DNA from 3 places in the Nonomuraea sp. NPDC050310 genome. Region 1 is predicted to be linked to each of the others. Evidence: riboswitches for the same ligand, from Rfam matches in the RefSeq annotation. Region 1 holds a riboswitch; each other region holds the start of a gene.
What was found. Region 1 has a riboswitch for thiamine pyrophosphate ahead of AB0I67_RS07160 (cytosine permease). Riboswitches for the same ligand answer to the same signal wherever they lie in the genome.

Region 1 (10,266 bases):
CTTGTAGGTGAGGGTGTACTTGATGAAGTCCGCGCCCTGCGGCGGCTGCTCCGAGCGCCCGAGCTTGAGCGCCTTGAGCCGGTGCCGGAGCGTCTTCCACTCGCCGCGGGTCAGGCACTTGTCGATCGTGGGGCCTGTTCGTCTGCTGAGACGGACACACCCGTTCTTGTAGACGATCACCCGGTTGTCGAGGCCCGCGAAGCCGCCTTGTTCGCGGAGCTGGACGAGCGTCTTGGGGGCGGGGGCCGCGGTGGCCGCGACGGGGGTCAGCGCCACCGCGAGGAGGGACACGATGAGGATTCGCCACACCTTCATGCCTCTTTGACGGATGGGAGCGGCGTTCGGCTCACGCGAGGGGCAACCGGATCTCGAACCGGCAGCCGGGCCCCTCGTTGACGACGCCGATCCGGCCGTCGTGGGCGGCCACGAGTCCTTGGGCGATGGCCAGGCCGAGCCCGGCGCCGCCGTCGCGACCGGGGGTGCGGGCGCTCTCGCCGCGGAAGGCGACGTCGAACAGCCGGGGCAGGTCGGCGTCGGGGATGCCGCCGCAGCAGTCGCGTACGGCCAGGCACGCCGTCCCGCCGTCGGGTGACACCGAGGCGCTGACCGAGACGACCCCGTCGGCCGGGGTGTGCCGGATGGCGTTGACCACGAGGTTGCCCAGCGCCCGCCCGAGTGCGCCGGCGTCGGCCCGCAGCGGGATCCCGGCCACCGCCGAGTAGTCGAGCCGCACGCCCTTGGCCCTGGCCAGCGGCTCGAACTGGTCGACGGTGTCGGCGACCAAATCGCCCAGCCCGAGGGGCACGGGCGTCAGCTTGAGCGCGCCGGCGTGGATGCGGGAGAGCTCGAACAGGTCGTCCACCATGGCCGAGAGCCGTTCGACCTCGATGCGGATCTGCGCGTGGTAGCGGCTGACCGTGGCCGGGTCGTCGACCACGCCGTCCTCCAGCGCCTCGACCATCGCCCGCATCCCCGCCAGCGGCGTGCGCAGATCGTGACTCACCCAGGCGACCAGTTCGCGCCGGGCGCCTTCCAGTGCCCGCTCGCGCGCGTACGACTCCGACAGCGCGTGCGCGATGGCCTGCAGCTCGCTCGGCAACGACTCCGGCGGCACGAACTCCCCCTCGGTCCGTACGGCTTCCGCCAGCCGCCGGCTCTCGGCCACCACGCGCCGGGCCAGGATCATCGCCACCACCAGCCCGACCAGCCCGCCGACGGCGACGAACCCGAGGGCGGTGTTGCGCGCCGAGCCCTCCAGGGTCATCTCGAAGATCCCGGTCACCACGCCCGCCAGCGTGGCCAGCACCGCGACGACCACCACGAGCAGCACCATCGCCCGCAGGGTGCGCAGCCGCCGCATCACCAGCACGCCGACCAGCGCGACGGCGATCCCGAGCAGCGCGGCGATCATGACAGCGGCTCGTACCGGTAGCCGACCCCCCAGACCGTGACGATCCGCCGGGGCGTGGTCGGGTCGGGCTCCACCTTCTCCCGCAGCCGGCGCACGTGCACGGTGACGGTCGAGGTGTCGCCGAACGACCAGCCCCACACCTGGGAGAGCAGGGCGGCGCGGCTGAAGGCCTGGCGGGGGTTGCGCATCAGGTAGGCCAGCAGGTCGAACTCCCGCGCGGTCAGCGGCAGGTCCTGGCCGCCGAGCCGTACCTCGTGGGCGCCCACGTCCACCACCAGGTCCTCGTCGCGCAGGACGCCGGTGCCTGCGATCACCGTGGCGCCCCGGGCGCGGCGCAGCACCGACTGCACGCGCAGGGCCAGCTCGCGGGGGCTGAACGGCTTGGTCACGTAGTCGTCCGCGCCGGTCTCCAGGCCGACCACGCGGTCGATCTCCTCGCCCAGCGCGGTCAGCATGATCACCGGAACCGGCCAGCGCTCGCGCAGCTTCCTGCAGACCTGGAGCCCGTCCATCCTGGGCAGCATCAGGTCGAGCACCACCAGGTCGGGCGGCTCGGCCAGCGCGCGGCGCAGGGCCTCGGCGCCGTCGCCCACGCACTCCACCCGGTGGCCGTCGCGTTCGAGGTACCTCGCCACGACCTCGGCGACCGTGGGGTCGTCCTCGACGATCAGGATGCGGGAGTTCACCCGTCTCACGGTACGGCGGCGCAACACGAAAGCGGCACGTTCGTCACGGGTTCGTAAGACCCGTCGCAGTCGGCCCCTTCACGACGTACGGTGGGCGCATGGGTCGTTTGGTAATGCTCGTCGCGGGCACGCTGCTCGCGATCTTCGTGCTGTTCAACTTCATCGTCCCCATGGTCCTCGGACTGGTGAAGATCGCGCTCATCATCGGCGTCATCGGCCTGGTGGTCTTCCTGGTCGTCCGCATGGTCAGCGGGTCCTCCTCCTACCGGTGACCTTCCTTTTCGCGCTGGCCCTTCTGCACGATCCGGCCGGCCTGGTCATCGTCGCGGGACTGCTGCTCGCCTTCTGGGTGGGCAGCAGGCCGCAGCCGGTCTCCGAGACCGGGGTGCCCGTCTTCGCACGCGTCTACGGCCGGCGCACGGCCTTCCTGCGCCAGAGCGACCCCGACGCCGCGGGACGGCCCAAACCGAGAGCGCCTTCAGGGTGCCCTGCTTTCGCCTAGAAGCAGGACACTCCTTGAGAAGGGCTCATGATCGATTCGTTCGTCGCGCTTATCACCGGGCTCGCGCACCCGGCCGTCGTCATTGTCGGGTTCACGCTTGCCGTACGGCTGCTGCTCCTGCCGTTGAGCATCCGCCAGGCCCGCACCGCCAAGATCCGTGAGCGGCTCGCGCCGCGGCTGAAGCAGATCCAGAAGCGGTACGCCAAGAACCCGGAGCGGATGACGAAGGAGGTGCGGGAGCTCTACGCGAAGGAGGGCAGTTCGCCCTTCGCGGGCTTCCTGCCGGCCTTCGCGCAGATGCCGTTCCTGTGGCTGATGTATCAGGTCGCCACGCACCCGACCGCTCTGGTCGGGTACGACCCGCTCGGACTGACGCTGGCCGGCGTGGTCGCCAATTACGGTCTGATCAGCGGGCCATTTTTGGTCTTTGTGGTGTTGGTCGCGGCCATTGTCGTGGTGGCCTGGCTGACTTCACGCAAGGTGAAGGCGAAGCTACCCGAGGACCAGCCCGAAATGCTGCGCAAGATGTTGCCGATGTTCTCCTTCGGCTCGGCCGTGGCCGCCCTCTTCCTCCCGATGGCGGCCGGCCTCTACCTGCTGATCTCCGCAGCGTGGACCTACGGAGAACGAGCAGTCCTCTACGCCTAACCGGCTTCCTTCAACGCCGGCTCAGCAGCTACGACGTGCGGCGCGGGGACGACGGCCCAAACCGTGGTGACCTCGCCTTCATGGCGAACACCCCACTTCTCCGCGACGTACTCCACGATTCCGAGCCCCCGGCCCCCCAGCGAGGACAGGGCCGGTCGGCCCGCCCTCGGCTCGGTCGCCGCACCCCCGTCACTGACCGCCACTTCCACCAGATCGTCACTCAGCAGCCAGGCCACCCGGACCATGCCGGACGGCAGAGGATGGGCGTGCCGGAGGGCGTTGCTGAGCAGCTCGCTGACCACCAGCACCGCATCGTCGATCGCCCCGGAGAAGATCCCCCACTCCTGCAGTTCGCTGCTCAGGCGCTGGCGTGCGACGGCGACGCTGGACGGTGCGTAGGGCAGTAGCACCACGCTCGACACACCCACCTCCCCGATCCCAGTCCCCCCGTGGACCCACAGTGGGAACACACCCCGGTACGACCGAAATGCCCCGTTGCACGGTCACAGAAACCGGCGACCGATTACGGCTTGTCTACATTGGACGATAGATCAGCAGATCCGTGACCACATCGTTACTGCACCGGTGTGTCGGGTTCGATAAAGAGCGCCAGCCGCATCCTGGTCCCTCCCCCCGGCCTCGGGTGGGCGGTCACCTCGCCGCCCTGCGCGCGGGCCAGGGACCGCACGATGTACAGGCCCAGTCCCACGCCGCCGAACTTGCGCCGGTCGCCGCTGTCCACCTGGACGAACCGCTCGAAGATCCGTTCACGGTCGTCCGGCCTGATGCCGAGGCCCTCGTCGTCCACCACGACGACCACGGTGTCCTCCTCGGCCCAGGCCTCCACGGAGATCAGCCCGCCGTGCGGGGAGTACTTGAAGGCGTTCTCCAGCAACTGGCCCAGGATGATGTCGGTGGCCAGCGCGTCGCCTCTGACCAGCGGCAGCTCCGCCGGCAGGGAGACCTCGACCCGGTGCCGGTCCGACAGCACCGGCAGGCCCAGGGTCGCGGCGCGGACCCGCTCGGCCAGGTCGAAGGTCTCGATCCGCACGGCTAACTCGTCGGCCCCGGCCCGCGCGCCGAGCAGCAGGTGGTCCATGAGCTGCCCGAGCGAGCGCGCCCGCTCGGCGATCGTGTGCACCGCGCTGCGGCGTTCGGCGTCGGTCATCTTGTCCCAGCGCGCGTCCAGCGTGCTGGCGAAGCCGCGCACGATGGTGATCGGGGTGCGCAGCTCGTGGCTGGTGGTCGCCAGGAACAGGTCCTTGGCCTCCTCCAGCTCCTTGGCCGCGGTCACGTCGCGGAAGTCGACCACGACCTCGCCGGTCTCCTCGATGCGGGCAGCCACCATGTCCATCCAGCGCCCGGTGTCGAGCTGCACGGTCAGCTTCTCCCCCGGCTCGGGCAGCGGGAAGGGAGGCGGCCCGCCCAGCACGGCCTCGGCGGTGAAGCCGGTCAGCTCCCCGGCCGCCGGGTTCCACTGGAGCACCCCGCCCGCGCTGTCCAGGACGGCGATGCCGTCCGCGCTGGCGTCGAAGACCGCCCGCTCGTGCGCCCGCTGGCGCACCGCGTCCTGGTAGGCCACCGCGTTGCTCACCGCGATGCCGGCGTGCCCGGCCAGCAGTTCCAGCAGCTCCAGCTCGACATGCCCGGGCTTGCGGTCGGCGAAGAGCGCGTACAGCCCGCCGTACGGCCGGCCGCCCACCGCCGCCAGGCCGAGCGCGATGGTGTGCAGGCCGGGCAGCTCGGCCCAGATCAGGTCGTCGAGGTGGTGGCTCTCCAGGAGCACGGTCTTGCCGGTCCGCATCAGCTTGCCGACCAGGCTGGCGTTGAGGTCGGCCGTCGAGCCCTTGAGGTGCTCGGGCAGCCGGTGGGAGGAGACCAGCCGCAGCCGGTCGCCCTCGATCAGCACGAAGCCGCCCGCGTCGGCGCCGGTCAGCTCGCTCAGGCTGGCGGCGATCCGGTCGAGCACCGCGGGCAGCTCCAGCGCGGCGTTGATGTCGCCGACCACGTCGGTCAGCTTGCGCACGAGCTGCGCCCGGCGCGCTCCGCGGCTGCGCGCGGCGATGTCGTCACGGACCAGGTGATGGACGCACACGTACCCGACCACCGAGGCGCCCTGGCACAACGCGCTGGTGTCCACCCGCAGGTCGAGCAGGGTGCCGTCGCGCCGGAAGCGTTTGGTGCGCAGGGAGACCTGCCCGCCCGTCCGCACCCGCTCCAGCACCGCGTTGTGCTCGGCGGTCAGCTCGCCCGGCACGATCGGGGCGCGCCGTCCCACCAGCTCCTCGGCGCTCCAGCCGAACAGCCGCTCGGCGGCCGGGTTCCAGGCCAGCACGGTCTGGTCGCGGTCGAGCGCCACCACGGCGTTGGGCGAGCTGGCGAGCACGGCCTCTGCCAAGCTGTCGTCCCAGTCGCCACTCACCTCTCCATAGTGCCGACGTCACGGGCGCTCCGCAGGCCGATCCGTCCGATACGCTGCGCTCACCATGTCAGACCTGGACGCACTGCTTAGAGTGACCTCTCCCGACTATCGGGGCGAAGGCCCGCCCGACATCGCCTTCGGCACCTACGACGGCGCGGTCGGCCGGCTGGTGCTGGCCGTGACCGCGCGGGGCGTGGCCTCCTGCGGGTACGAGGACGAGCACGTCGTCTTCGAGCGGCTGAGCCGTACCGCCGGGGGGTCGATCGGGCCGGACGCGCGCCGGCTCGACCCGGTGCGGCGCGAGCTCGACGCCTACTTCTCCGGGCGGTTGCGCGCCTTCACCGTCACCGCCGACCTGCAGCTCGCCACGCCGTTCTCGCGGACCGTGCTGCAGATGGTGGCGGCGGTGCCGTACGGGAGCACGACCACGCGTGCGGAGCTCGCCGAACGCATCGGGCGGCCCCAGGCGCTCCATGCGATCAGCAACGCGCTCAGCACCAACCCGGTCTGCGTGATCGTGCCGTGCCACCGGGTGGCCGACGACGGCGGCTACGCGGGGGGCGCAGCCGCCAAGCGGCATCTGCTCACCGTCGAGAACCGAGCCCGATGAGCCAGGTCACCAGGGCCGAGACGACGAAGGCGCCCAGGGCCGCGCTCATCCACGGCTGAGGGGTGAAGCCGATCGCCTCGCGGGCGCCGTTCCAGATCGCCGCCCACCACGCCACCTTCGGCGGCGCGGCCAGCATCCACCAGGTGACGAAGCCGAGCACCCACGGCACGACCATGAGCCAGCGGCTCGGCGCGTCGTCGGCGGTGTTCCAGCGGGCCCGGCCGCCGAGCAGGAAGTAGTCGACGGTCAGCACGGCGAACATCGGGACGAAGACGGCGCCGATGATGCTGAGGAAGGCGCCGTAGGAGTTGACGTCCACGACCAGGGCGACGCCGATGGTCAGCACGCCGATCGCCACGGACAGGATCCGCCGGTCCACCTTGGGCAGCAGGTTCTGCAGGGACATCGTGGTCGAGTAGTTGTTGGCGAAGGACTGGTCGGTCTCGCGCAGCACCAGGATGCCGAAGAAGAACGCGCCCAGCGGGGCCGCGACGAACGGCGCGAACACCGCGGTCGAGTCGGCCAGCACCGCCTGGTGCCCGGCGATGGCCACCGCGTAGACGCCGATCACCAGGCAGGCCACCTGCGCCAGGCTGTAGCCGATCACCGCGCCGCCGAAGGCCGCGCCGCTGGAGCGCGAGTGCCGGGCGAAGTCGGCCGCCACCGGCACCCAGGAGATGGACAGCGCGATCACGAAGTCGACCGCCGGGACGAAGGCGTCCCACGTGCCGGAGACCGGCGGCGCCTCGCCGACCAGCACCACCGCGAACCACACCGTCGAGATGATCACGCCGGCGGTCACGACGCGACGGATCAGCCGGATCGCGCCGAGCGGGTAGATCGTCAGGACCACGGTGAGCACCCCGGCCACGATCACCCACACCGCGTACGGCACAGCCGTCCCGAAGATCGCCTGGGCCCCCTTGGCGATCACCCAGAGCTCGAACGCGCCCCACCCGAGCATCTGGATGACGTTGAGCAGGGTCGGGACGTACGACAGCTTGGCCCCGAACAGCCCGCGCAGCAGCACCATGGCCGGCCGCCCGGTCTGCGCGCCGGGCACCGCGGCCAGGCCCACCATGGCGGTGCCGATCAGGCTGCCCACCACGGTGGCGGTGATCGCCGCGGGCACGCTCAGCGGCGTGCCGCTGACCAGCGGGTCGATCATGAACAACGCGAAGGCGAACCCGAGCAGGCTCATGCCCAGGTTGGCCCAGAACGCGCTCTGGTCGAGCACCCCCAGGACCTTCGGGGGCGCCTCGTCCAGCGTCAGCGGCACTTCTGCATGGGGATCGGCGACATGCGCCATCACACACTCCCTACGCCGGCATTACCCGGACAGGTTCATGCGGTCGGCGACAGCGGTAGTCGCCCTCTCAGCCTGGTTGCCCCAAGCTCCCGCGGGTCTGAAATTTTCGACCGGATTATGTCACATCAGGCCACGAAAGGGGATTGCCCGGTCTCGCTGACCATCTCCCGGCCGGCGGCCTCCCACGCCTGCATGCCGCCTTCGACGTTGACCGCCTTGCGGCCGATGTGGTTGAGCCAGGCGGCGGCGTTGTAGGAGCGCCCGCCGATCCGGCAGAGCACGTAGAGCGTCTGGTCGGCCGGGACCTCCTCGACCCGCATCTGCAACTCGCCCAGGGGGATGTGCACCGCGGCGGGGGCGTGGCCGGCCACCCATTCGACCTGCTCACGCACGTCGAGCAGGTAGGCGTCGGCAGGCACCTCGCGGGCCTGAATCTCGGGAACCGTCATGCCCACCAGGCTACTTGAGCAACTTGCTCATCCGCCGGTCCGCCAGGGGCTTGCCGCCGGTCTGGCAGGTGGGGCAGTACTGGAGCGAGGAGTCGGCGAAGGAGACCTCGCGGATGGTGTCGCCGCACACGTCGCAGGGCTCGCCCGCCCGGTTGTGCACGCGCAGGCCGGACTTCTTCTCCGCCTTGAGGTCCTTGGCCGCCAGGCCGTGCGCCCGCTCCACCGCGTCACGCAGGGTGGTGACGATGGCCTCGTGCAGGTCGGCGACCTGGGCCTCGGTCAGCGACGAGGCGATCTTGAAGGGCGACATCCGGGCGGCGTGCAGCACCTCGTCGGAGTAGGCGTTGCCGATGCCGGCGATCACCTTCTGGTCGCGCAGCAGGCCCTTGATCTGGGTGCGGGAGCCGCCCAGGATCTGCTGGAGGGCCTGGACGGTGAAGGCGGGGTCGAGCGGGTCGGGGCCGAGGGCGGCCACGCCCGGCACCTCGTCCGGATTTTTCACCACGTAGACGGCCAGGCGTTTCTGCGTGCCCGCCTCGGTGAGCTCGAAGCCCGGCGCCAGGCCCAGCTCGTTCGGCGACAGCCGTACCCGCACCGCCAGCGGCCCCTTGCCGGGACGGACCGGTTTCGCGCCCGAGAGGTCCTCACGCCAGCGCAGCCAGCCGGCCCGCGCCAGGTGGATGACCAGGTGCAGGCCGTCGCAGTCGAGGTCGAGGAACTTCCCGTGCCGGGACACGCCGGTGATCTCCAGCCCGCCCAGCGCCGTGACGGGCGGGTCGAAGGTCTTCAGCGCCTGGAAGGCGACGACGTCCACGCCGAGGACCGTGTGGCCGACGGCCCGGTCGCGGAGGAACTCGACGAGAGATTCCACTTCGGGTAGTTCCGGCATGCGTCCAGAGTACGGTCCACAGGCTGTGGACAACGTCAGCCCGCGCTGAGCAGGTCCTTCGGCACCGGTTTGTCGTCGGCCAGCGCGTCGAACAGCCGCAGCGCCTTCTCCCTGTCCCACTTGACGCCCTCGCCGCCGCCCACCTGCTCGACGCCGCCGAACGGCACGACCGTGGTCACCGGGCTGTCGCCCATGGCCAGGCCGAGCGAGAGCAGGTCGAACGCGCCGGTGCCCTCGGAGACGTCGACCGAGTCGGTCGCCGCGGTGGCCAGCGGGATGGCGGTGAACGGGTTGATCAGCACGCCCGGGCTGGCGGCCTTCTTGACCACCGCGCCGAGGAACTGCCGCTGCCGCTTGGTCCGCTCGAAGTCGGGCAGCGCGCCGTTGTAGCGGGTGCGCACGTAGCCGAGCGCCTCGCCGCCGCTGAGCACCTGCTTGCCCTTCTTGAGCTTCAGCCCGGCCTTGGGGTCGTTGATGTTCTCGCTCACGTTGATCTCGACGCCGCCGACCGCGTCGACGATGCCGACGAACCCGGCGAAACCGATCTCCATGTAGTTGTCGATCCGCAGCCCGGTCGCGCCCTCGACGGTCCGCACCAGCAACTGCGGCCCACCGCCCTTGATCGCGTCGGAGTAGGCGGCGTTGAGCTTGTTGCGGCCGTTGCCGGGGATGGTGACCGCCGAGTCACGCGGGAGGCTGACCAGCGTGGACCGGCCGCCGCCGTCGGGCACGTGCAGCAACATCATCGAGTCGGTGCGCCGGCCGACCGCGCGGCCGGTGGCCAGCTTGCGGCGCTGCGCCGCGGTCAGACCCTTGCGGCTGTCGGAGCCGACCAGCAGCCAGTTGGTGCCCGGCCCGTCGGCGGGGCGGCCCTCGTAGTCGTCGAGCACGCCGGCGATGGTGTTGATCCGGCCGTCGATCCAGAAGAAGCCGACCACCGCCAGCACCAGCAGCACGGCCAGCAGGCCGGCCAGCACCCCGCCGACGATCTTCCAGCGGAAGCGGAAGCCGCCGCCGCCGGTCCTGGGGCCGCGCGGCGGCTTGGGGCCCTTCGGCGGCGGCGCGGGCGAGTTCAGCGGACGCACCGGGCTCTTCCCCTCCCGCACCTTGCCGTAGACCTTGGAGCGGCCCTTCGGCTGCTCCTGCTGCTGCTCGTAGGCCGCGGTACGCGGCGCTGGGGGTTGCTCGTGCCGCGCGGTGGGTGCCACGCTCCCGGGCAGCGGATGTGCGGGCACGCCTCGCGGAGCGCCCTGGCCCGGGAGCGGGCGGCGGTCCTGCGGTGAGCGGACCGCCCGCGTTCGGTCGTCCTCGGACATGCTGGTCTGTTCCTCCCCCTTGCT
Region 2 (10,266 bases), on a different contig from region 1:
GGGACCGGGATGCTGGTGCTGTCCAGGACCAGGTGGTACAGGCACGGATCGGCGGCGTCGGTGCGATAGAAGTGGCGTACGTAGGCGGCGCGGGCGCGGTCGTTGTCCTCGATCAGCTTGCGGGCCTCGCGCTCGGTGACCCCGGCGAAGGCGGCGGTCTGGAGCACCCTTCGGCGTAGCGGGCCGTCCAGCCTTACGTGCAGGGCGCCCGGGTGGTCGGCCAGGACCACGGCGCCGGCGCGGCCCAGGAACACGCCGCCCCGGTTGGTGGCGGACTCCTTGAGCATGCGTTCGGTGCGGGTGACGAACTCCTCGGGGGCCAGGGGGAGGACGCCCGGGACGTACATGTCCACGCCGCCGAAGGTGACCGTCGGGAGTCGCATCGCGCCGGCCAGGAGGCGGCCCAGGCCGTGTTCCGCTCGGTCGTCGTGGGCGAGGGCCTCTTCCAGGGTGCAGCCGAGCTCTTCGGCTACGGCGCTGGGGATCGCACGGTCCACGAACGGCACGTCCAGGCGTTCGGCTACGGCGGGGCCTATGACGCTGCCCGCTGTGCCGTATGTCGCCGAGATCGTCACGACCCGCATATGTCCAGGTTAACCCTGGGGTGGGGGTATTCCTAGGCTTCGGGGCTTTTGACCGCCTCCCTCCGTTTCCTGGAGGGGGACACCCGTCCTTCCGCCGCCCGCCCTCCCATTTTCGGGAGGCAGTCACCCGTCCTTCCGCCGCACAGGAGCACCACCCACCGCACAGGCTGGCCGCCGCATCGGTGCCCCCTCCCTGGAGGCGGCACCGACTTCCCGTCGCGCGGGTTGGCCGCCGCGTTGGTTGGAGGGTGGCGGGTCAGGCCCCGGGTCGGTGGGGCCTGACGCGGCGGGCGGGGGTTAGAAGAGGGCGCTGGCGAGGGCGCGGCGGGCCTTGGCCAGGGCGGGGTCGTCGGAGGGCAGGGCGTCGAAGAGGCCGAGGAGGTGCTTGCGCACCCGGTCACGGTCGTCCCCGGAGGTGCGCTTGACGACGGCGACCAGGCGGGCGAACGCCTCGTCCACCGAGCCGGACAACATCTCCAGGTCGGCCGCGAGCAGGGCGGCGTCGAGGTCGGCGGGGTCGGCCAGGCGGCGCTGGACGTCGGCCGGGTCGGCGTCGGCGGTGCGCTGGATGAGCCCCACCCCGGCCAGCCCCATCCGGGCGTCCTCGTCGGCCGGGTTACGGGCCAGCAGCCGCTGGTAGGCGGCCGCGGCCGCGTCGAGGTCACCTTGGTCGATGGCCTGCTCGGCGGCGGCGAGGTCGGGGTCGAGCGGCGCCTCCTCCGGCGCCGGGGCGTCGTCGTCGAACTGCGGCCGCAGCGAGGGGTTGGCCTCGTAGAACTGCTCGATCGCCCCCATGAGCTCGTCCACCCAGCGCCGCACCTCGGGCTCGGGCAGCACCTGCTGGAATCCGGTCACCGGCTGGCCCTGGAAGATGGCCAGCACCGTCGGCACCGCCTGCACCCGCAACGCCGCCACGATCTGCGGGTTGAGGTCGACGTTGACCTTCGCCAGTACGGCGCGGCCGCCCAGCTCGCCGACGACCTTCTCCAGCACCGGGCCGAGCTGCGCGCTGGCCTGCGAGCGCGGGGACCACAGGTCGAGGATGACCGGCACGCTCATCGAGCGGTCGACCACATCGGTGGTGAAGCTCTCCTCGGTCACGTCCACGGTCGACGCCGAAGACGCCTGCGGACCTGCCGCCTCACGCCGGGCCTGCGCCTCCAGAGCCTGCTTCCTGGCGCCCAGATCGATCGCTCCGTAGAGCGATCCGGGCCTAGAGATGTCCGCCATGCTCCTCATCTTGCCGCATGGCGAAGTCACCCGCCGCCACCCGCAGGGTGCGGAGCAGGTCGAACATCTGGCTGAGGTCGGCTTCGCCGTACGCGCCCATGCCGAAGTCGGCGGCCATGAGGTCGGCGGTGGACTGGCGGACGACGTCCCGGCCACGGTCGGTGATCTCGGCGAGGACGCCGCGGCCGTCGCGCGGGTTGCGCAGGCGGCGCACCAGTCCGGCCCGCTCCAGCCGGTCCACCGTGTTGGTGACGCTGGTGGGATGGACCATGAGCCGCTCACCGATCTTGGACAGGGGGAGCGCGCCGGTTCTGCTGAAGGTCAAGAGCACCAGCGCCTCGTACCGGGCGAAGGTCAAGTCATAGGGCTTGAGCAGTGCGTCCAATTGCGACAGCAGGATCTGGTGCGCTCTCATGATCGAGGTCACGGCGGCCATGGCGGAAGAGGGGCCGAAGTGCACCCTCCAGGTGTCCGCGGCTCGTTCGATGGGATCGAAGGGCAGGTTGAGCGACACAGCGCTACGGTAGCGCCTGATTTGGGCAGCTACGGAGCGCGACGGCTTGACCAAGAATCGGGACGCCAAACATCACGCTCAGTTATGGTTCTCGCACAGGGGGTCACCTACCGGGGGGTAGTTGATGTATGTCAACAGGGCTCGGCGTGCGTGAGCACGCCGGCGTGACGCGCGAGGAGCTCAAGCACAGCGCGCTGGTGACCGTCGCGGTCCTCATGGCCGTGGGGCTGGTCGCGGCGTGGAGCGTGCTGATTCCGGGCGTCGACGCATGGGAGAACATCGTCGTGGCGGTGATCGGGTCGCTGCGGCTGACCGGTCCGGTCGCCGCGGCGTTCGCCGCCTGGGTGGCGCTGCGCAAGCGGCGGGCGCTGCGGGGGCGGTCGGTCGGCGCGTGGCGGGCGCTCAAGGCGCCGCTGGCCATCGTGGTGGTCGTCGCCGGCGCGTTCGGGGCGACGGTGCTGGTGCTGGCGGTCAAGACCGTCCTCACCGAGCAGGCCGGGCGGGTCAGCGTGCCGGGGCTGGCCATGGGCATGGCGGGGCTGGCGCTCTACGCGATGATCGGCTGGGTCATCGGCTGGCTGCTGCCGCACGGCTGGACGCCGGCGCTGACCGGGCTGGCCTCGTACGTGGTCTTCAGCTGGCTGGCGCCGGCCAGCACCTGGCTCGACCGGCTGACGCCGGGCACGGGCGAGCCGTACGACCTGTTCCAGGGGTTGAGCGCGGCGGCCTTCCTCGACCAGACGTTGTGGCTGCTCGGGGTGACCGCGACGATCCTGCTCGGCTGGGCGGCCTGGGTGACGCGCCAGCGGCTGGCGCTCGCCGCGGCGCTGGTGGCGGTGCTGGTCGCCGGGGTCGGCGTGGCCCGGCTGCTGTCGCAGGGCGCTTCGGACGAGCACGCCTCGATCGCCTACGCCTGCCAGGACTGGCCGATCACGGTCTGCGTGCATCCGGGCATGCGCGGCGGGCTGACCGAGCTGTCGGCGGCCTTCACCAAGGTCGCCTCGCGGCTGTCGGGCACGCCGGCCGCCTTCACCCGCGTCGAGCAGCGCCCGCTGGACAGCGAGCTCAAGGCGGGCTCGGGCGTGGTGCCGATCCACATGGCGGACCTGTCGCCCGGCTTCGCCGAGCAGGCGGTCGGCGCCTACGTCGAGGGCCTGGCGGCCCGGTGCGAGCGCGAGACCGGCGCGGGCTACCGCGAGATCGTGGTGGCGTGGCTGCTGGGCGAGCCGCTGCCGGGCGGGCCGCTGCCCGAGCACCAGTCGGCCGCGGCCTGGTTCTCCGGCCTCAGCGAGCACCAGCGGCGCGGCTGGCTGCGGATGTTCTACAACGACTTCCAGTCGTGCCGCCTGTCGGCGCGGCACTTCGGCGGCGAGCCCGCCGCGATGGCCGGACGGGCGCGGCCCAACCCGGGCGTGGTGCAGCTCTACCCGGTCCGCCAGAACGCCACCGTCACGGGCGTGTCCTGGCCCGGCACCCGCTGAGCGTACGGCGCGGCCTGCCGTACGCCGTGGAGCCTTCCGGGGTGACCGTGGCGGGCGCGCGACTCACTTCTCACCCCCCGGCACGCCATGATCGCCTGGCGAGGGGGTAGAGAGAAGCCCATGAAAACGACTCCCATGGCGCTCGGGTCCCGGCGCCGCCGGTGGAGATATATCGCCCTCGCCTTAGTGCTGCTCGCCCTGGCCGTGGTGGGCGTCCGGCTGGTCTGGTCGTGGGCCGACCCCTTCGGCGAGCAGACGGTGGACCGCAGCCAGCCGGTGCTGCTGCAGTCCATCCACAACCTGAGCCGCTTCGAGGCGGCCACCGGCAGCTTCCAGGTCGTGGTGGACCTGGAGAAGGACGCCAACTTCCTGCCCGACGCGATCAAGGGCTCGCGCACGCTCTTCGTGGGCGCCGGGAACGTCGACGCCTACGTCGACTTTTCGGGACTGGCGAAGGACGCGGTGACGGTCAACCAGGACCGCACCCAGGCGACGATCAAGATCCCGCGGGCGCAACTGGAGAAGCCGAACCTGGACAACTCGCGCTCCTACGTCTTCGCCCAGCAGCGCGGCTTCGTCGACCGGGTGTCGGACTTCCTCGCCGGCTCCCCGCCCGACCAGCGCGAGCTCTACACCCTCGCGGAGAAGAAGATCAACGAGGCGGCCCTGGCCAGCGACCTGCGCAACCGCGCCGACACCAACACCAAGCTCATGCTGGAGGGCCTGCTGAAGTCGCTCGGCTTCACCAAGGTCAGCGTCACCTTCACCGACGGAGCCTGAGGCCGCGGCTCCCCCTGCGGGAGCAGGGAACCGTACCTAGGCGTCACCCGTACGGGCTAGGACCGCTCACCGCCTCCCGGATAAGGCATCTGCCTCATGCGGGAGGCCATGGCTTAGCGCGAAGCTTGAAGCATGTTCAACGACATTCACTTCCTCGCCGCCAAGCACCAGCTTGAAGAGATGCGCCGGGACGCGGCGATCGAGCGGCAGCTCCGCAAGCTGCCCCGCTTCCCTCGTTTCGGCCGCCCGTAAGCTGGGAATCGACCCCGCCGGGTTCGCCCAGCTCCCGCGGAGACTCCTCCGCGAGCACTGATCGGTCGTCTAGTAGAGTCGCGCATGACGCGGGGTGCCCGGAATGTCCGGGCTGAGAACAGACCCGTCGAACCTGCCCTAGTTAGCACTAGCGAAGGGACCGTCATGTTCAGCGACGACGTCTGGGCACGGACCGCCAAGCTGCTCGAGGCCATCCACGAGCACCCGTTCAACACCGCGCTCGGCGAGGGCACCCTCGATCGCGAGCGCTTCGCCTTCTACATCGTCCAGGACGCGCGCTACCTGGAGGCGTTCTCCCGCGCGCTGGCGACGCTGGCCGTACGCGCGGCCGACCCGGACGAGATGGCCTTCTGGGCGCAGAGCGCGCACGGGGCCATCGCCGCCGAGCGCACCCTGCACGCCGGCTACATCGAGGAGTACGGGCTGACCGAGGCCGACCTGGCCGGCGTCGCCACCTCGCCCACCGCGCTGGCCTACTCCTCCTGGCTGCAGGCCACCGCGCTGTCGGCGCCCTACGAGGTGCTGGCCGCCGCGGTGCTGCCCTGCTTCTGGGTCTACCAGGACGTCGGCCAGTCGCTGGTACGGCGGAGCACCCCGAGCCACCCCTACCGCGCCTGGATCGCCACCTACGCCGACCCGGCCTTCGAGGCCTCGGTCACCCAGGCGCGCCTGATCACCGACCGGGCCGCGCTGAGCGGCGACACCGGCGCGATGACCGCCGCCTTCGTCCGGGCCACCGAGTTCGAGTACCTCTTCTGGGACAGCGCGTGGCGCCTGGAGACCTGGCCCACGGCCCAGTGGCTGTCCTGACCCGGCGCTCAATACGCCGGGCCGGACAAGCGGATCGGGTCAGGGCACGCGGATGATGAGCGCGTCGCCCTGGCCGCCGCCACCGCAGAGGCCGGCCGCGCCGAGCCCGCCGCCGCGCCGCTTGAGCTCGTGGGCGAGGGTGAGCACGATGCGAGCGCCGGAGACGCCGATCGGGTGACCCAGCGCGATGCCGCCGCCGTTGACGTTGACCTTGTCCAGGTCGACGCCGAGCTCCTTGGCCGACTGGAGCACCACGCTGGCGAACGCCTCGTTGATCTCGACCAGGTCGAGGTCGCCGGTGGTGAGCCCCTGCTTGGCCAGGGCGTGCTTGATGGCGTTGGCCGGCTGCGACTGCAGCGAGGCGTCCGGCCCGGCCACGTTGCCGTGCCGGCCGATCTCGGCGAGGTACGGCAGGCCCAGCTCCTCCGCCTTGGCCTTGGACATCACGACCACCGCGCAGGCGCCGTCGGAGATCTGCGAGGCCGAGCCGGCGGTGATGGTGCCGTCGGCGGCGAAGGCCGGGCGCAGCCGGGCGAGCGTCTCGGCGGTGGTGTCGGCGCGCACGCCCTCGTCGTCGGCGAACAGCCCCTTCTTGGGCACCTCGACCGGGACGATCTCGTCGGCGAACACGCCGTTCTTGATCGCGGCGGCGGCGAGCTGGTGGGAGCGGGCCGAGAAGGCGTCCTGCTCCTCGCGGCCAATGCCGAGCCGGGTGTTGTGCCGCTCGGTGGACTCGCCCATCGCGCACTGGTCGAAGGCGCAGAACAGGCCGTCGTGCGCCATCGAGTCGAGCACCGTGGACGAGCCGTACTTGACGCCCTTGCGCAGGCCGGGCAGCAGGTGCGGGGCGTTGGTCATCGACTCCATGCCGCCGGCGACGACGATCTCGAACTCGCCGGCGCGGATGAGCTGGTCGGCCAGCGCGATGGCGTCGAGGCCGGACAGGCAGACCTTGTTGACGGTCAGGGACGGCACGGTCATCGGGATGCCGGCGTTGACCGCGGCCTGGCGGGAGGGGATCTGGCCGGCGCCCGCCTGGAGCACCTGGCCCATGATCACGTAGTCGACCTGCTCGGGCGCGACGCCCGAGCGCTCCAGGGCCGCCTTGATGGCGATCCCGCCCAGGTCCGTGCCGGAGAACCCGGACAGCGAACCCAGCAGCTTGCCGATCGGCGTGCGAGCTCCGGCGACGATGACGGAACCAGACATGGGGGCCTCCACTGGAACGAAGACGGCGTCGTTTGACACGATACCGACATGCTGCTGCGCATCGATCACGTCGGTATCGCCTGCCATGACCTGGAGGAGAAGATCAAGCTCTTCTCCGAGCTCTTCGAGCTGGAGGTCGTCACCCGCGAGGTGAACGAGGAGCAGGGTGTCAAGGAGGCCATGCTGCGGGTGGCCGGCGACTCCTACATCCAGCTCCTCGAACCGCTCAGCCCGGACTCGCCGGTGGGCAAGTTCCTCGCCAAGCGGGGCGAGGGGGTGCACCACGTCGCGTTCGGCGTCGGCGACGTCAAGCTCACCATGGACGAGATCGCGGCGAAGGGCGTCAGGCTCCTCGACAGCGCCCCCAGACACGGGACCATGGGGTCATCCATAGCGTTTCTGCACCCCAAGGACGTGGGAGGAATGCTGACGGAACTAGTCCAGTCCGCCAAACGCAAATAACGTTCATAAGTAACGGGTAACGCAGATAGTCGGACGGGGCCTCTAAGCCGTCGACACCGGAGTACGCTGGCTTTCCACCGGACATGGAGCCTGGCCGCCGAGCCACCGGCTCCTGGCTCGGATGCCCCGAACCCCCCGTCCGGCACGTGTAGCCGTCTCGACAACCCAGGATCGAGCCTCCATGCAGTCCGACATCGACGCCCAGCTCAACAACTTCTTCGAGGATGCCCCCGCTCGCGAGTTCGACGTGGTGCTCCGGGGTTATGACCGGCACCAGGTTCACGATCACCTCAAGCAGCTCGACGGCGAGCTGCGGACGGCCCGCGAGCAGGTTGGCGCGCTCCAGCGCGATCTGTCCGACTCCCAGCGCCAGCTCCAGGAGCAGGAACGCCCGACGTACTCGGGCCTGGGCGCTCGTATAGAACAGCTGCTCCGCCTCGCCGAGGAACAGGCGACCGAGCTCGTGCAGGCGGCCCGGTCCGAGGCCAACGAGATCAAGGCCGCCGCCAAGGTCGAGGCGGCCGACCTTCGCGCCGCCGCCGAGAGCGAAGCCGCGTCGGTGCGCGCCCAGGCCTCCCGGGAGGCGGAGGACCTGCGCACGACGGCCGAGCGAGAAGCCGAGGAGACCCGCTCCACCGCCCGTCGTGAGGCCGACGAGCTGACCGCGATCACCGAGCGCGAGGTCGCCAAGCTGCGCGCCACCGCCGATCACGAGGTCGCCGAGAAGCGCGCCGACGCCGAGCGCGAGATCGCCAAGCTCCGCACCACCACCGAGCGCGAGGTCGCCCAGCTCCGCGCCTCGACCAAGCGTGAGCGCGACGAGGTCCTCACCACCGCCAAGCGGCAGGCCGACGAGATGCGCGCCCAGGCTCAGCGGGTGCTGGAGGAGTCGGAGGCCAAGCGGGCGCAGGACGAGGCCGAGTTCGAGATCCAGCTCGCCTCGCGCCGCGAGGAGGCCGAGCGCCAGGACGCCGAGCGCCACGCCACCGCCCAGGCCAACACCCAGAAGCTGGTGGCCGAGGCCGAGCAGCGGGCGGCGACCGCCGAGACCCGCGCCACCAAGGCGACCCAGCAGGCCGAGCAGACCCGTCGCGAGGCCGACGCGCACGCCAAGCAGATGGTCGCCAACGCCCGCAAGCAGTCGGAGCAGATCGCCTCCGAGGCCAAGTCGAGCGCCGACCACATCGTCACCGAGGCCAAGTCCGAGGCCGAGCGCATCCGCACCCAGATGCAGCGGCACGTCGACGACCTCACCCGCCAGCGCGACAGCATCACCAGCCACCTCGCGCAGCTCCGCCAGCTCCTCGGCGGCGCCTCGCTGCCGGGCATGGAGCCCACGCCCGAGCCGCCCGTGGTCACCGCGGCCCCGCCGAAGCCGGCCATCGCCCCGGCCGCCGACAAGCCCGTCCCGGCCCAGCCGGTCGCGGCCAGCAACGGCGCCGCGGCCAAGGACGACGCCAAGTCGGCCGACGACGACGCGGAGTGGTGGCAGGAGTAACGCGGCCCCGTCTCTCGGGGAGTTGAACGACGGCTGAGCGAGCCCGGTGACCGGTCCAGGTCACCGGGCTCACTCGTTCGTCCCGCCGGTGGGCCTACGCTGAATTATTTGGAAACTTTCCTAAAAGAAAGGATTGACCAGCCAGGTGGAGGGCGCTTACGTTCGCGACAACAGCGCCATACACACCCCCCTGGACGGCGAGAAATGCCCAGCCCTGTTCGCTTATCCCTCTCGGCCGTGGCCGCTGCCCTGGCTCTGGCCGCCGCCAGCCTCGTGGGCACCGCGGCCGCCGCGGTCGACCACGAGACCTGCCGCCCCGACGGCCTCTACCGCACCGCCGGCGTCGACGTGCCCTACTGCTCGGTCTACGACGAGACCGGCCGCGAGAAGATGGGGGCCGACCACCCCCGCCGCGTGATCGGCTACTTCACCGGCTGGCGGCACGGCAAGGACGGCCGACCCGCCTACCTGGCGAACAACATCCCCTGGTCGAAGATCACCCACATCAACTACGCCTTCGCGCACGTGGGACCGGACAACAAGATCTCGGTGGGCGCGGACAACGCCGACAACCCCGCCACCGGGATGACCTTCCCCGGCCAGGACCCGGCCCTGCCGTACAAGGGGCACTTCAACCTGCTCACCAAGCTCAAGGCGGCCAACCCGCACGCCAAGACGCTGATCAGCGTGGGCGGCTGGGCCGAGAGCGGCGGCTACTTCGACGCCGCGGGCAACCGGCAGGCCTCCGGCGGCTTCTACACGATGGCCGAGAGCCAGGCGTCGATCGACACCTTCGCCGACTCGGCGGTCGCCTTCATCCGCAAGTACGGCTTCAACGGCGTCGACATCGACTACGAGTACCCGACGAGCATGAAGGACGCGGGCAACCCGCTGGACTGGCAGATCGCCAACGCGCGCCGCGCCACGCTCATGGGCAACTACGTCAAGCTGATGAAGACCCTGCGCGAGAAGCTGGACCGCGCCTCGGCCGCCGACGGCAAGCACTACCTGCTGACCGTCGCCGCCCCCGCCAGCGGCTACCTGCTGCGCGGCATGGAGACCTTCCAGGTGACGCAGTACCTCGACTACGTCAACATCATGTCCTACGACCTGCACGGGGCGTGGAACGAGTTCGTCGGGCCCAACGCCGCGCTCTACGACGACGGCAAGGACGGCGAGCTGGCCAAGTGGGGCGTCTACACGACCTCGCAGTACGGCGGCATCGGCTACCTCAACACCGACTGGGCCTACCACTACTTCCGCGGCGCGCTCCCGCCCGGGAGGATCAACATCGGCGTGCCGTACTACACAAGAGGCTGGAAGAACGTCAACGGCGGCACCAACGGCCTGTGGGGCACCGCGATGGGCCAGCAGCCGTGCCCGACCGGGCTGCCGAGCTGCGGTGACGGCGCGGTCGGCATCGAC
Region 3 (10,266 bases), on a different contig from region 1:
TCGAGGAGTTCCCCCACCTGACCCTCCCCGAGGTACGGCAGGCGATGGCCCGGCTGGCGGGCTTCGGCGCCCTGCTGGTCGTGCACGCCGAGGACCCCGAGCTGCTCACCGAGCCCGCCGGCCCCGGCTACCGGGACTTCCTCGCCTCCCGCCCGGCCTCGGCCGAACGCCGGGCCGTCGAGCGGGTGATCGAGCTGGCCCGCGAGAGCGGCGTCCGCGCGCACATCCTGCACGTGTCGAGCGCCGACTGCCTCGAACCCCTGGCCCGCGCCCGCGCCGAGGGGCTGGCGGTCACCGCCGAGACCTGCCCGCACTACCTCACCCTGGAGGCCGAGACGGTGCCCGAGGGCGGCACCGCCTTCAAGTGCTGCCCGCCGATCCGCGAGCGCGGCAACCGCGACCGGCTCTGGGCGGGCCTGGCCGACGGCACGCTGAGCTGCGTGGTGTCCGACCACTCGCCGTCCACCGCCGACCTCAAGGTGCCCGACTTCGCCCGCGCCTGGGGCGGCATCTCCTCCCTGCAACTCGGCCTGGCCGCGATCTGGACCGAGGCCGCCGCCCGCGGCCACGGCCTGGCCGACGTGACCCGCTGGATGGCCGCCGGGCCCGCCGCGCTGGCCGGGCTGAGCGCCAAGGGCGCCATCGAGCCCGGCAAGGACGCCGACCTGGTCGCCTTCGACCCCGACGCCGCCCAGCCGGTCGACCAGCACCGCCTCCACCACAAGAACCCGGTCACCGCCTACCACGGCCGCACCCTGCGCGGCGTGGTCACCGCGACCTGGCTCCGGGGCCGCCGCCTCCGCCCCGACGGCCCCCCGCTCGGCACCCTCCTGCAGAAAGGCAGCTCCTGACGTGTCCTTCACCTCCCTGCCCGACCTGGCGCTGCGCAGCCTCGGCGGCGCCGTCGTCGCCGCCAACGACGAGTCCTTCGCCGAGAAGGAGAGCCTCATCCGGCCCGGCCGGCCCGGCTTCCGCGCCGAGACCTTCGGCAACAAGGGCCAGGTGTACGACGGCTGGGAGACCCGCCGCCGCCGCGAGCCCGGCCACGACTGGGCCGTCGTCCGGCTCGGCCTGCCCGGCGTGATCCGCGGCGTGGTCATCGACACCGCGTGGTTCAAGGGCAACTACCCGCCGCACGCCTCCGTCGAGGCCAGCGCCGACCTGGAGACCTGGGTCGAGATCGTGCCCAGGAGCGAGCTCAAGGGCGACGCGGAGCACCTGTTCGAGGTCGACGACGAGCGCCGCTACACGCACGTGCGGCTGAACATCTACCCCGACGGCGGCGTGGCCCGGCTGCGGGTGCACGGCGAGGTGCGGGCCGACCTGTCGGTGTACGACGGGCTGAGCCTCGACCTGGCCGCGCTGGCCAACGGGGGGCTGGTCACCTCGTGCTCGAACCAGTTCTACTCCTCGCCCAACAACGTCATCGCGCCCGGCCTGTCCCGGCACCAGGCCGAGGGCTGGGAGACCGCCCGCCGGCGGACCGAGGGCAACGACTGGCTGGTCATCCGGCTGGCCGGGCGCGGCGTGATCCGGCTGGCCGAGATCGACACCACCAACCTGATCCACAACGCGCCCGGCTGGGTCTCGCTCACCGGCCTCGACGGGCCGCGGGAGATCGAACTGCTGCCCAGGACGCCGCTCCAGCCCGACGCGCCGCACCGCTTCCGCCTCACCGACGCCCCGCCGGTCACCCACGTGCGGGTCGACATCTACCCCGACGGCGGCCTGGCCCGCGTCCGCCTGCACGGCCACGTCACCCCAGAAACGTGACCGCCACGCGATGGTCTTGATCGCCGCCGGGTGCCAGTCGAAGTCGTGGACCCGGCGGTGTGCACGCGCATGCCTCCACTACCCCGGTGCGGGCCGCGCGGGGTTCGCGGAGGTCAGTGCCAGAGGGTGACGGTGGCGCCGACCGGGCGCTCGGCGTCCGGCGGGATCGGGCGCTGCAGGCGGACCACGCCGGTGCCGAGCAGCCGCCGGATCTTCACCTTGAACCCCGCCGCCTCCAGCTCCTGCCGGGCCTCGCCGAGGTTCTTGCCGACCACGGTCGGGACCAGCCGCATCTCGCGGCCGTCGTCCCCGGCCTCGGAGTCCTCGCCGCCGCGCATCCACCAGTCCGGCAGGCTGAACCCGCAGTTGACCACGGTGATCTCGGCCGGCATGCCCTTGTCCACCGGCGACTTGGCCTTCGGCACCTGGGCGATGACGGTGCACGGCTCGGCCTCGTCGTCCACCTCGCGCACCTGCACGGGCAGGCCGAGCGACTCCAGGTGCGCCTTGGCGTCGTCGCGGGACATGCCGTTCACGTCCGGCATGAGCAGGCCGTCGCTGATCCGGATCTCGACCTGGGTGCCGGTCTTGACCCGCTCGCCGGCCGGCGGCCGGGACTCCAGCACCTTGCCCCGCGCGACCTGCGGGTTCTCCACCCGGCGCACCTTGCCGACCTTGAGCCCGGCCTCGGCCAGCATGACCCGCGCCTGCTCCTCGGTCATGTCGCGCAGGCCCGGCACGGTCACCAGCTTGGGCCCGAGCGAGGGCACCAGGGTGATCGTGGACGCCTCCTCCACGGAGGTGCCGGCGACCGGGTCGGTGGACAGGACCAGACCCGCGCCGACCTTCCCGTCGTGCCGGCCCTCGGCCAGCTTGACCTTGAAACCGCGCGAGACGATCGCCCGCTGCGCCGCCTCGACCGGCCGCCCGAGCAGGTCGGGCACCTGGACGTAGGTGGGCTGCGCGAAGAACCACGCGCTCACCCCGACCGCGCCCACCATGATCACGGCCAGCGCGATCAGGAACCAGCCCGCGCCCTTGCGCTTGGCCGGGCGGGGCTCGGCGGGCACCTCGGCCCGCGGCTGGATGAGCGTGTGCGACGGGCTCAGCTGCGGCGTCGTGCCCGGCCCGCCGGGCTGCAGGTGCTGCCCGGTCGCCGGCGGTGCCGACAGCCCCACGCCGCTGCCGGGCATCGAGGCGTGGCCCATCGACCCGTTCGGCAGCGAGGCGTGCGGCATCATCCGGTGCGCCTCGACCGCCGCCACCAGCATCGCCGAGGCGTCGGCGTAGCGGGAGGCGGGCTCGTGCCCGGTGGCCTGGCCGATCAGCGCGTCGATCAGCGGCGTGCCGGTGGGCGGCACCGTCTCGTGCACGTGCTTGTAGGCGACCGCCATCGGGGTCTGCCCCTCGTACGGCTGCCGCCCCGTGATCAGCTCGAAGAGCATGATCCCCGACGCGTAGACGTCGCTGCGCACGTCCGCCCCGCCGGTCGTCACCTGCTCCGGCGACATGTAGCCGATGGTGCCGATCATCATCCCGGTGCGCGTCTGGTTGGTCGCCTCGATCGCGCGGGCCAGCCCGAAGTCCACCACCTTGACCCGGCCGTCGTCGGTCAGGAGCACGTTCTCCGGCTTGACGTCACGGTGCACCATGCCCGCCTGATGCGCCGAGCCGAGCGCGGCCAGCACCGGGATCATCAGCTCCAGCGCCTCGCGCGGCGCCAGCCGGCCCCGCTCGCGCAGGATGTCGCGCAACGTCTTGCCCGGCACGTACTCCATCGACAGGTACACCACGTCGCCGTCGGTGCCCTGGTCGAAGACGTGCACGATGTTCGGGTGCGACAGGCTCGCCACCGACTTGGCCTCGCCGATGAACCGGCGCACGAAGGCCGGGTCCTCGGCCAGCGAGCGGTGCATCACCTTGAGCGCGACCGTGCGGTCGAGCCGGACGTCCAGCGCCAGGTAGACGCTGGCCATGCCGCCACGGGCGATCCGGGACTCGACGCGGTAGCGCCCGTCGAGTAGCCGCCCGACGAGGGGGTCCGCAGTCGTCGTGTCCACACGCCGAGTTTACGGGCGATTTGCCACCGCGAGGGTTTGACCGCCCGAAACCGATGCTGGATTGACTCTCACGGGGTTAGCGGGGACGAGGCGTGGGCATGGTGCCGCCTCGGGATGCGCCCGGCCAGCCGCGCCTGCCGCCCGGCCTGGACCGCCGCGCGCATGGCCGAGGCCATCAGCTCCGGCCGCTGCGCCCGGGTGACCGCGGTGGCCAGCAGGACGGCGTCGCAGCCCAGTTCCATCGCCAGCGCCGCGTCGCTCGCCGTACCGATGCCCGCGTCGAGGATCACCGGCACCCCGGCCGCCTCGACGATCAGCTCGATGTTGTGCGGGTTGCGGATGCCGAGCCCGGAGCCGATCGGCGCGCCCAGCGGCATCACCGCCGCGCAGCCCGCCTGCTCCAGCCGCCGGGCCAGCGCCGGGTCGTCCCCGATGTACGGCAGGACCACGAAGCCGTCGGCGACCAGCCGCTCGGCGGCGTCGAAGGTCTCGATCGGGTCGGGCAGCAGCGTGCGCTCGTCGGCGATGACCTCCAGCTTGACCCAGTCGGTGCCCAGCGCCTCGCGCGCCAGCCGCGCGGTCAGCACGGCCTCGCCGGCGGTGAAGCAGCCCGCGGTGTTGGGCAGCACCTTGATGTCGCGCTTGCGCAGCACGTCCAGCACCGAGCCGCGGGCGGCCGGGTCGAGCCGCCGCATCGCGACCGTGGTCAGCTCCGTGCCCGAGGCGGCCAGCGCCTGGTCGAGCACCTCCAGCGACGGCGCCCCGCCGGTGCCCATGATCAGCCGGGAGCCGAACCGCTCGCCGGCGATGACCAGCTCGTCCGCCGTGAGGTCCGGCGTGCCCTCAGCCACCCTGCACCGCCGTCAGCACCTCGAGGCGGTCGCCGTCGCCGAGCGCCGTGGACTCCCACGCGCCCCGCCGTACGACCTCGTCGTTGACCGCCGCGGCGACGCCGCTGGTCTGCTCCGTCAGCGTGCGTACGGCTTGCGCCACGGTCGTGCCCTCCGGCACCTCACGCGCGGCGCCGTTGATCGTCACCTTCATCAGAACCTTCCCGGCGAGCACAACGCGGCCAGCTCGCTCTCCTCGCCCTGGATGATCGCGGCGGTGAGCGGGGCGAGCAGCACCCCGCCGCGGTGGTGCCCGGTGGCCAGGGCCAGGCCCGGCTCCGGCGCCGGGCCGATCAGGGGCAGGTTGTCGGGCGTCCCGGGCCGCAGCCCGGCCACGCACTCGACCAGCTCCAGCTCGGTGACGCCCGGCACCAGCTCGCGGGCGTCGCGCAGCAGCTCGTAGACGCCGCCCGCGGTGACGCGGGTGTCGAAGCCCAGCTCCTCCTGCGTCGCGCCGACCACCAGCTCGCCGTCGCCGCGCGGGACGAGGTAGACGGGGTTGCCGTGGACCAGGCCGCGCACGCAGCGGGTGAGCAGCGGCTCGGGGGAGCGCAGGCGCAGGATCTGGCCCTTGACCGGCCGGACCGGGACGTCGTGCAGCGCGCCGCTCCAGGACCCGGCGGCCAGCACGACCCGCTCGGCCTCCAGAACCTCGAGCCCGCCGTCGAGCCCGCCGTCGAGCCCGCCGTCGAGCCCGCCGTCGAGCCCGCCGTCGAGCCCGCCGCCGAATCCGCCGTCGAATCCGCTGCCGGGCCCGCCGTCGGATCGCGCCAGCCGTACGCCGTGGACGCGGTCGCCGGAGCGGAGGAGAGCCTCCGCGCGGGCGGCCACGAGCGGCACGGAGAGCCGGGTCAACGCGGCCAGCAGGGCGCGGGTGAGCCGGCGGGGATCGACCCAGGCGTCGCCGCCGGCCAGCAGGCCGCCGCGCACCGAGGGGGCCAGCATGGGCTCCAGCCGCCGGCACTCGCGCCCGGTCAGCCGCTCGACCGGCAGCCCTAGCCCGGCCATGAAGGCGGCCAGCTCGTCGAGCGCGGCCAGGTCGTCGGCGTTGAAGGCGACGTCGAGCGTGCCGTCGGTGCGGTAGTCGAGCAGCGCCGCCCAGTCGGGTTCGCCGAGGTCGGCGGCCAGGTCGGCGGCGAACTCCGGCCAGCGGCGCAGCGAGGCCGAGCCCAGGCGCAGCAGCGCGGTCTCGGTGTAGGCGGTCTCGCTGACCGGGGCCAGCATGCCGGCCGCGGCGTGGGAGGCCCCGGCGCCCGGAGCGGGATCGACGACGGTGACGGGACGCCCGGTGCGGGCCAGCCGCCAGGCGACGGCGAGGCCGGCGACGCCCCCGCCCACGATCACATCCATGTCCGCTCCCTTCGCCGGCATGATCCGGATCAGGTGTCTGCGGTCGAAGGCCGCCAGCCTTCCTCTCAGCCCGGTGCAGCCGGACTCCCGCGCGTCTTGCGGCTCCAGCCTACTAGGGTCGGAGCCGTGAATCATGTCGTGGTGGTCGGCGCGGGCCTGGCCGGGGTACGCAGCGTGGAGGCCCTGAGGGGCCGTGGGTACGAAGGCGGGATCACCTTGCTGGGGCAGGAGCGCCACCGGCCCTACGACCGGCCACCGCTGTCGAAGGCGGTGCTGCTCGGCGAGACGGACCGCACCTACGTGGACGTCGACCTGGAGGCGATGGAGGTGGACTTCCGCCCCGGCGTGGCCGCCAAGGGCCTGCGCGAGGGGGTGGTGGAGACCACCGAGGGCGAGCTGCCCTTCGACGGCCTGGTGATCGCCACCGGCGCCGACCCGATCCGGCTGCCCGGCGACGGGCCGCAGCACGTGCTGCGCACCATCGACGACGCCCTGCTGCTGCGGGCCACCTTCGTGGCCGGGGCGCGGGTGGTCGTCGTCGGCGCCGGCTGGATCGGCGCCGAGGTCGCGACCGCGGCCCGCCGCGCCGGATGCGCGGTGACCGTCGTCGAGGCCGGCCGGGCCCCGCTGGCGCACGCCGTCGCGCCCGAGGTGGGGGAGCGGATCATCCCCTGGTACGACGGCATCGACCTGCGGCTCGGGGCCATGGTGAGCGAGGTGGACGAGGGCGGCGTCCGGCTGACCTGCGGCGAGTTCCTGGACGCCGACGTGGTCGTGGCGGGCATCGGCGTACGGCCGGCCGTCGAATGGCTCGCCGACGCCGACATCGACCTGCACAACGGCGTGGTGACCGACGAGCACCTGCGCACCTCGATGCCCGGCGTGGTCGCGGTCGGCGACTGCGCCGCGTGGTGGTCGCGCCGCTACGGCCGCCGGCTGCGCGTGGAGCACTGGGACACCGCCCTGGGCGCCCCCGAGGTGGCCGCCGCGGCGCTGCTCGGCCAGGACGAGGTCTACGACCCGGTCCCGTACTTCTGGTCGGAGCAGTTCGGGCACATGGTCCAGTTCGCCGGCGACCCGCAGGAGGCGCGGCTGCTCTACCGCGGCGAAGGCGAGCCGAAATGGACCGCGTGCTGGCTGACCAGCGATGATCGCCTCGCCGCGATTCTCACCGTCGACCGGCCGCGCGACCTCGTCCAGGGCCGCCGGATCATCGAAGCGGGACAGCATCTTGACGCGGCGCTGCTGGCGGATTCACAGGTCCCCCTACGAGACTGTGTAGTTTGAGCAAGGACGGCGTGTGGTAGTTGTGGTGTCGTGACGCTCTCTGTTGCACAGATCGACCGGGACACCGAGCAGCTCGTTGACGAGTGGCTCACGCTCCCCGAAGTGGCCAAGCGGCTCGACCTTTCGATCGGCCGCGCCAAGCAGCTCCTCAAGGACCACAAGCTCCTCGGCGTGCGCCGGGGCAGCGGCGGTCCGCAGGTGCCCGCCGTCTTCCTCGACGGCGGCGAAGTGATGAAGGGACTGCCCGGCACGCTCACCGTGCTCCTCGACTCGGGATACGACGACGTCGAGGCTCTGCGCTGGTTGTTCACCCCCGACGACTCGCTCCCCGGCTCGCCCATCGAGGCGATCAGGGCCGGTCGTCACACCGAGGTCAAGCGACGTGCCCAGGCCCTCGCTTTCTGACGCTCGGCTCTACCTCTGCACCGACGGCCGCCGCGACCGCGGTGACCTCGCCGACTTCCTCGACGCCGTGCTCGCCGGCGGCGTCGACATCGTGCAACTCCGGGAAAAAGGCCTGGAAGCACGCGAGGAGCTCGCGCTCCTGGAGGTCTTCCGCGAGGCCTGCGACCGGCACGGCAGGCTCCTGGCGGTGAACGACCGGGCGGACATCGCGTACGCGGCCCGTCCCGACGTGCTCCACCTGGGCCAGGACGACCTGCCCGTGCCCGTCGCGCGCGAGCTGCTCGGCGACGACATCCTCATCGGCCGCTCCACGCACTCCACCGCGGAGGCGTCGGCGGCGGCCGCCGAGGAGGGGGTCGACTACTACTGCTGCGGGCCGATCTGGCCCACACCCACCAAACCCGGACGCCACGCGCCCGGCCCGGAGCTGCTGAGACACGCCGCCGGGCTCGGCGCCGCCCGCCCGTGGTTCGGCATCGGCGGCATCGACCTGGACAACCTCGACGAGGTCCTCTCGTACGGCGTGCGCCGCGTGGTGGTGGTCCGGGCGATCACCGAGGCGGAGGACCCGGGCGCGGCCGCGGCGGAGTTCGCCAAGCGGCTGGCCGCTGCCACCTGACCGACCATCCCTCGTGCCCGGGCCGCAAAGCCCGGGCACGGCTCTTTCCCGCCCGCTTGCCCCGCCCTCGGGCTCAGGTCTTGCGGGAGGCGGCGCGACTTGTCCTGCCCGCGGGCTCAGGTCTTGCGGGAGGTGGCCGCGACCGCCAGTTCGGCCAGCGCCGCCTTGGCCTCGCCGGTGACCGGCGCCTTGTCCAGCACCGCCAGCGACTCCTCCAGGTAGGACCCGATGAGGTCCTCGCACTCCTGCAACGCTCCAGTGTCCTCGATGATCGAGCGGAGCGCCGCGACCCCCGCGGCGTCGAGCTCCGGGTCGCCGAGCAGCCGCCGGATCGTCGCCGCCTCCGCGGCAGAAGCCGCCGCCAGCGCCTTGGCCACCAGCATCGTCCGCTTGCCCTCCCGCAGGTCGTCACCGGCCGGCTTGCCGGTCTCGGCCGGGTCGCCGAAGACGCCGAGGATGTCGTCGCGGAGCTGGAAGGCGATGCCAACCCGGGTGCCGTAGCCGACGCACAGCTCGTCGATCCAGGGCGCGCCGCCGGCGTTGCCCAGCGTCAGGCCGAGCCGCAGCGGCTGCTCCACCGAGTACTTGCCGCTCTTGTAGAGCGCGACGCGCAGCGCGGAGTCGAAGGTGTTCTCGCCGTGCGCCTGCTCCAGCAGGTCGAGGTACTGGCCGCACATCAGCTCGGTGCGCATGTGGTCGTGCACCGGCTGCGCGGCGGCCAGCGCCTCGGGCGGCAGGCCGCTGGTGCGCCACATCTCGCCCGACCAGATGAGCAGCAGGTTGCCCAGCAGGATCGCCGCGCCCTCGCCGAACTGCGCGGCTGAGCCGTACCAGCCGGACCGCTCGTGCAGGGCCTGGAAGCGGCGGTGCGCCGAGGGCATGCCCCGGCGCAGGTCGCTGGAGTCCATCACGTCGTCGTGGACGAGCGCGCTGGCCTGCAGCAGCTCCAGCGAGGCGGCGGCGGCGACGATGGCCGGCGTCTCCGGCCGGCCGGTCGCGCGCCAGCCCCAGTAGCAGAAGGCCGGGCGCAGGCGCTTGCCACCGGCCAGCAGCTCACGCGCCGCCGCGAGCAGCGGAGCGAGCTCGGGGCCACTGACGATCGCCCGCTGCCGGTCGGCGAACTCGGTCAGCGAGCTCTCGACCGCGCTGCGGAGGAAGTCCATGGTCATGCCCTTGAGCGTAATGGCTGCCCGGCGTGCCACCCGCTGTCCATCGGGTGTCGGTACCCTTGTCCCATGGCACTGGGTCGCCCCTCCACTCTCCCCGACCGCGTCCCGACCGTGCGCGAGCTCCTCGCCACCGGCCGGCAGACGTTCTCCTTCGAGTTCTTCCCGCCGAAGAACGCCGAGGGGGAGCGGCAGCTCTGGCGGGCCATCCGGGAGCTGGAGGCGCTGCGGCCGACCTTCGTCTCGGTGACGTACGGCGCGGGCGGCTCCACCCGTGACCGCACGGTCGACATCGTCGAGCGGGTGGCCCACGAGACCACGCTGACCCCGGTAGCGCACTTCACCGCGGTCAACCACTCCATCCGCGAGCTGCGCCATCTTGTCGGGCGCTTCGCCGACGCGGGGGTGCGCAACATCCTCGCGGTGCGGGGCGACCCTCCCGGCGACCCGGGCGCGGAGTGGGTCCAGCACCCCGAGGGGGTGCTGTACGCCGAGGAGCTCGTACGGCTCATCCGGCAGTCGGGCGACTTCTGCGTGGGCGTGGCGGCCTTCCCGTACAAGCATCCGCGCTCGCCGTCCATCGAGGCCGACACCGAGTACTTCGTGCGCAAGTGCCGGGCGGGCGCCGACTACGCGATCACGCAGATGTTCTTCCGCGCCGACGACTACCTCCGGCTGCGCGACCGCGTCGCCGCCCAGGGCTGCGAGACGCCGAT

Region 2: linked by a shared signal. The riboswitch ahead of AB0I67_RS04900 (TenA family protein) and the one ahead of AB0I67_RS07160 (cytosine permease) in region 1 are both predicted to bind thiamine pyrophosphate.
Region 3: linked by a shared signal. The riboswitch ahead of AB0I67_RS17520 (FAD-dependent oxidoreductase) and the one ahead of AB0I67_RS07160 (cytosine permease) in region 1 are both predicted to bind thiamine pyrophosphate.

The regions. Positions count from the first base shown of each region.
Region 1 covers NZ_JBFAKP010000002.1:214,709-224,974, reverse strand. The annotation lists gene AB0I67_RS07205 (hypothetical protein) at 1-315, opposite strand, end outside; gene AB0I67_RS07200 (HAMP domain-containing sensor histidine kinase) at 347-1,411, opposite strand; gene AB0I67_RS07195 (response regulator transcription factor) at 1,408-2,097, opposite strand; gene AB0I67_RS07190 (hypothetical protein) at 2,196-2,369, shown strand; gene AB0I67_RS07185 (DUF6412 domain-containing protein) at 2,366-2,599, shown strand; gene yidC (membrane protein insertase YidC) at 2,627-3,247, shown strand; gene AB0I67_RS07175 (ATP-binding protein) at 3,244-3,669, opposite strand; gene AB0I67_RS07170 (PAS domain S-box protein) at 3,822-5,669, opposite strand; gene AB0I67_RS07165 (methylated-DNA--[protein]-cysteine S-methyltransferase) at 5,761-6,279, shown strand; gene AB0I67_RS07160 (cytosine permease) at 6,254-7,588, opposite strand; TPP riboswitch at 7,579-7,691, opposite strand; gene AB0I67_RS07155 (rhodanese-like domain-containing protein) at 7,714-8,037, opposite strand; gene AB0I67_RS07150 (DNA-formamidopyrimidine glycosylase family protein) at 8,048-8,926, opposite strand; gene AB0I67_RS07145 (LCP family protein) at 8,962-10,242, opposite strand.
Region 2 covers NZ_JBFAKP010000001.1:1,034,255-1,044,520, reverse strand. The annotation lists gene AB0I67_RS04925 (cytidylate kinase-like family protein) at 1-584, opposite strand, end outside; gene AB0I67_RS04920 (tetratricopeptide repeat protein) at 882-1,814, opposite strand; gene AB0I67_RS04915 (MarR family transcriptional regulator) at 1,798-2,328, opposite strand; gene AB0I67_RS04910 (hypothetical protein) at 2,475-3,809, shown strand; gene AB0I67_RS04905 (DUF4230 domain-containing protein) at 3,930-4,589, shown strand; TPP riboswitch at 4,922-5,019, shown strand; gene AB0I67_RS04900 (TenA family protein) at 5,007-5,672, shown strand; gene AB0I67_RS04895 (acetyl-CoA C-acetyltransferase) at 5,712-6,881, opposite strand; gene mce (methylmalonyl-CoA epimerase) at 6,930-7,343, shown strand; gene AB0I67_RS04885 (DivIVA domain-containing protein) at 7,525-8,841, shown strand; gene AB0I67_RS04880 (glycosyl hydrolase family 18 protein) at 9,079-10,266, shown strand, end outside.
Region 3 covers NZ_JBFAKP010000006.1:74,924-85,189, forward strand. The annotation lists gene allB (allantoinase AllB) at 1-851, shown strand, start outside; gene alc (allantoicase) at 853-1,773, shown strand; gene pknB (Stk1 family PASTA domain-containing Ser/Thr kinase) at 1,887-3,833, opposite strand; gene AB0I67_RS17510 (thiazole synthase) at 3,902-4,609, opposite strand; gene thiS (sulfur carrier protein ThiS) at 4,677-4,877, opposite strand; gene AB0I67_RS17520 (FAD-dependent oxidoreductase) at 4,877-6,073, opposite strand; TPP riboswitch at 6,063-6,174, opposite strand; gene AB0I67_RS17525 (FAD-dependent oxidoreductase) at 6,200-7,360, shown strand; gene AB0I67_RS17530 (Rv2175c family DNA-binding protein) at 7,391-7,765, shown strand; gene thiE (thiamine phosphate synthase) at 7,743-8,384, shown strand; gene AB0I67_RS17540 (polyprenyl synthetase family protein) at 8,501-9,553, opposite strand; gene metF (methylenetetrahydrofolate reductase [NAD(P)H]) at 9,620-10,266, shown strand, end outside.